2 regions of the Streptomyces sp. NPDC017246 genome follow, and region 1 is predicted to be linked to the other one. Evidence: riboswitches for the same ligand, from Rfam matches in the RefSeq annotation. Region 1 holds a riboswitch; the other holds the start of a gene.
The links. Region 1 has a riboswitch for cyclic di-AMP ahead of ACH4MY_RS27630 (transglycosylase SLT domain-containing protein). Riboswitches for the same ligand answer to the same signal wherever they lie in the genome.
Positions count from the first base shown of each region.

Region 2: linked by a shared signal. The riboswitch ahead of ACH4MY_RS19890 (transglycosylase family protein) and the one ahead of ACH4MY_RS27630 (transglycosylase SLT domain-containing protein) in region 1 are both predicted to bind cyclic di-AMP.

Region 1 is NZ_JBIRMW010000013.1:160,211-162,405, forward strand. Features, by position in the region: gene ACH4MY_RS27625 (hypothetical protein) at 1-450, opposite strand, end outside; cyclic di-AMP (ydaO/yuaA leader) riboswitch at 793-977, shown strand; gene ACH4MY_RS27630 (transglycosylase SLT domain-containing protein) at 982-1,899, shown strand; gene ACH4MY_RS27635 (alpha/beta family hydrolase) at 1,893-2,195, opposite strand, start outside.
Region 2 is NZ_JBIRMW010000008.1:56,607-58,801, reverse strand. Features, by position in the region: gene ACH4MY_RS19895 (transglycosylase family protein) at 1-772, shown strand, start outside; cyclic di-AMP (ydaO/yuaA leader) riboswitch at 1,031-1,205, shown strand; gene ACH4MY_RS19890 (transglycosylase family protein) at 1,209-1,931, shown strand.

The DNA of each region.
Region 1 (2,195 bases):
GACACACCGGGCGCCGCGCACGTCGCGCAGCTTGTACGGGGCGTTCTGCCAGCCCCACTCCGTCAGCACGAGGCGCGCGTATCCGAGGTGCGTCGAGGGTCTCAGCCCGGGCTGGCCGATGCGGCGCCAGGTGTGCAGCCGGTCGGGCAGGGCGGCACCGATCCGGCCCGGGAGCCGACGCTCGCCGGGCAGGGGCGGCGGAAGCGCGTCGAGCGCCTCGGCGACGAGCCGGTCCACCGGCACGGAGAGGAGGTCTCTCCAGCTCTCCGTGTCCGGCACGTCGGCAGGTGCCGGGGCGGGCACGTGGACGGGAGGAGGCACGTGGGCGGGAGAGGGGACGGGTGCGGGGGTCCAGTCCGTGACGATCCGCTGCCAGGTGGCGCTTTCGTAGAGCGCCGCGGCCTCGCGGTCGAGAGTGTCGGGGTTCAGCAGGGAGGCGGGGGGAGACATCCGGGCGGCTCCTCGGTCGGGGTCACTCCATCTTTCAGGACGAATGTCGGTTTTGCGACTTTTGCCCTTGAGTGCACACCCATTCGACCGACCCTTTTCAGCCCACTTACCTATTTTCAGAATTACAGTGCGAATTCGGACATTGGGTACCTGGTGACGCGACTCACTCTCCCGGAGACGCCCCGGTGACCGGAGCCCGCGCATGCCGGGCGGCGCAAGGAAGTTCGGCGGGCCGGAGATTCGTTCGATCTTGAATTCGATGAATTCCGTGATCCATTTCGAGGGCGGAGAGCACTCCCGCTCTTGTTCTCCGTCGCATTACTGGCCTACGGTCACCTCCATTCGAGTGGACCGCCGAATCCTGCCACCACTCGAAATACCTCCCTTTCACCCGACGGCAGGAGCGGGGGACCCACGAATACGCCGGCCCGGATTTCCGGAACGGCTCGGGGTGAAGCCGCGTGCGCGCGGCCGGACATCTCCAGTCCGAACCCGACAGCTCACCCCGAAGGCGCCGGAGAGGAATCCGTCATGCCTGCTCACGGTAAGCACCGCCGCCCCCGACTCCGTCCCGTCTCCCGTGGACTCGCGCTGGTCGGAACGGGTGGAGCCGCCCTTGCCCTCCCGCTGATCGCCCCGGCCGTGGCCGGCGCCGCGCCCGTGTCCGGCGCCCCGGAAATCGCCGCCCGCGCCGCTGCCGCCCCCGCGGCTCCGATCGCCGCGGCGACCGTCACCAAGGCTCCCGCAGCCCCGGCCGCCGCACGCTCCTACACGGTCGTCAGCGGTGACTCCCTTTCCCTGATCGCCCAGAAGAAGGGAATTCAGGGCGGCTGGAAGGGTCTTTACCGAGCCAACAAGAGCGCGGTGGGTGACAATCCGTCACTTATTCACCCGGGTCTTGAACTGACGCTTCGTCCGGGCTCCGTGAAGGCCGCCCCCGCGCAGGCGAAGAAGGCCCCCAGGACAGTTGCCAAGACCGCCACCGAGAAGACCTCCACGACCGATCGGGCGAGCCGCTCCGAGCACCGCAGCGCGTCCCCCGGCGTCGCCACCGACACCGGCGCCTCCGCCGCCGCTCCCGCCGCGGCCGCTCCGGTCCAGGCCGCTCCCGTCGCCGCCACGCAGTACGCCAACAACCTCGACGGCTGGATCCAGGAGTCGCTGGCCATCATGGCCCAGCACGGCATCCCCGGCTCCTACGAGGGGATCCACCGCAACATCATGCGCGAGTCCTCCGGAAACCCCCAGGCCATCAACCTCTGGGACTCCAACGCCGTGGCGGGCACCCCCTCGAAGGGTCTCCTCCAGGTCATCGAGCCGACCTTCCAGGCCTACCACGTGCCCGGCACGTCGATGGACCTCTTCGACCCGGTCGCCAACATCACCGCCGCCTGCAACTACGCGGCCGACCGCTACGGCTCGATCGACAACGTCAACGGGGCCTACTGACCCCGGAAGTGCCCGGTGAACCAGGAGGTGGCGAGCTCCGCCACCTCATCCAGGGCACCCGGCTCCTCGAAGAGATGGGTGGCGCCGTCCACGACGGCCAGCCGGCTCTCGCTGCGCAGCAGCGACCGGGCCCGCCGGTTGAGGTCCAGGACCAGCGCGTCCCTGCCTCCCACCACCAGAAGCGTGGGCGCCGTCACCCGGGCCAGGTGGTCCGCCGCGAGGTCCGGCCGGCCACCGCGTGAGACGACGGCGGCCACGGAGGAGTCGGGATCGCCCGCCGCCCACAGCGCGGCGGC
Region 2 (2,195 bases), on a different contig from region 1:
CCAGCAGATCGCGGTGGCCGAGAAGGCCTTCGCCAAGGGCAGCACCGAGTGGGCCACCTGTGCGCCGATCGCCGGCCTGAAGAACGACGGGAAGGGCACCGGGGTGGACCCGGGTCCGACCTCCGTCCCCACGACCCCCGCGGTCCCCGTCCCCGAGTCGAGCTGGAACACGGGCGTCTCCGAGGCCTCCAAGAGCCCCACAGAGGCCGACGAGGCCGCCGGGAAGGCCAAGGGGCCGGTCTCGCCGACCGCGCCCGCGTCGCCGACCGCGCCCACCACCCCCGTCTCGCCGACGGCCCCGGTGAGTCCCTCCGCGCCGACGGACCCGTCCGACCCGACGGTTCCGACCACCCCTAGCACGCCCGATACGTCCCTTACGCCCGGTACGCCCGAGGGTGACGAGACGTCGGCCACGCCCGGCACCGGTAAGCACCGGGGTGACGCCGCTCCGGAGGAAACCGACAAGAAGGACAGCTCTACCGAATCCGGTAGACATGCCTCGGGCAAGGACAACCTCGCGGAAAACCCCGACGTGACGCCGGTGGCTGACGAAGCGAAGAATGCGGACGCAACGGACAGTCAGGGCAAGTCGGACCCGTATACGGTGCAGCCGGGCGACAGCCTGTCCGACATTGCACAGCAGAACGAACTCCCCGGCGGCTGGACCGCGCTCTACGACGCCAACAAGAAGACCGTGGGCGTCGACCCGGACCTCATCCTCCCTGGTCAGAGCCTTGACCTGACGAACGGTTCGCTGACCGAGGCGAAGTGATTCGGGGTTGAATGTCCGGTTCTGGGCAAGTGAGACATGGGTCTCTTCGCCCCAACTGGCGTGTCACGCCCGCAAACTTTGCTCCCGTCACCTCCCACCTGCATAAACACCCCCCGCCGGAAGGCAAGTAGGGGCGATATTTCCGCAATACGCCTCTTTGAACTTCCGGTGGGTCTGTGTCTACGGTCATCACCGCTCGCCACCGCGGGCCCCGTCGACCGAAACGCCGAATCCTGCCGTCGGCCGATGGGAACAGTCGTCGCGTAAGCGCCGAAGGCAGGAGTGGGGGACCCAAGGTAAGTGCCGGGCCCGGCCGTTGAGACAGACGGCCGATGACCGGCTTGGGGTGAAGCCGCGTGCTAGGACACGCGGCCGGGCAACTCTTCCGGCCCGAACCCGACAGCTCACCTCACAGGCGTCGGTGAGGAGAATCTCCATGCTGTTTTCCGGTAAGGGCAAACACCGCCGTCCCTCCAAGGCCACCCAGGTCGTCACGCTCGTCGGCGTCACCGGTGTCGCCGTGGCCGCCCCGCTGATGACAGCGGGCACCGCCTCGGCCGCCACGGTCTCCGAGTGGGACACCGTCGCCGCGTGCGAGTCCGGCGGCAACTGGTCCATCAACACGGGCAACGGCTACTACGGCGGCCTGCAGTTCTCGGCCTCCACCTGGGCCGCGTACGGCGGCACCGCCTACGCCTCGACCGCCAACCAGGCGTCGAAGTCCCAGCAGATCGCCATCGCCGAGAAGGTCCTCGCGGGCCAGGGCAAGGGCGCCTGGCCGTCCTGTGGCGTGGGTCTCTCCGGTGCCTCCTACGACGGCGGCGCCGCCGAGAGCGCCCCCCAGCAGAGCGCCCCCCAGCAGCAGGAGCGGAAGGCCGAGCAGCCGACCACCCGCAGCGAGCAGCGCCAGGCCCCGAAGAAGGCCGCGCAGCCGCAGGCCGCGCCGAAGGCCGCCGCCAAGAAGACGGTCACCACCCCGACCGGCAAGAAGGTCAAGAAGGGTGACGGCGAGTACAAGGTCGTCGCCGGCGACACCCTCAGCAAGATCGCTCAGGCGCAGGGCGTCAAGGGCGGCTGGGCCAAGCTCTTCGAGCTGAACAAGGACGTCGTCGAGAACGCCGACCTCATCTACCCGGGCCAGCAGCTTCACCTGAAGTAGGCCCGGCGGATCGCGTGAGTCCGGCGGCTCGCGCGACCCCTCCGACCCTCCCGCGGTGACCACCCCGACCCGGCGCGCCCTTCCCCCGTGCGCGCCGGGCCGGGGTTCCCCATTTCCGGGGTCTTTGTGGTTACTGTCCAGTAGTTCCGGGGGCCTTCGTCCCCAGATGCATGCCCTTGGGTCCTTTTTCGTCCCAGGGGGCGGGCGCCCGGCTGGCCGGAGCCTCCGAGCCGGTTAGGCTCTTGTCGCAAGGCCGATCGACCC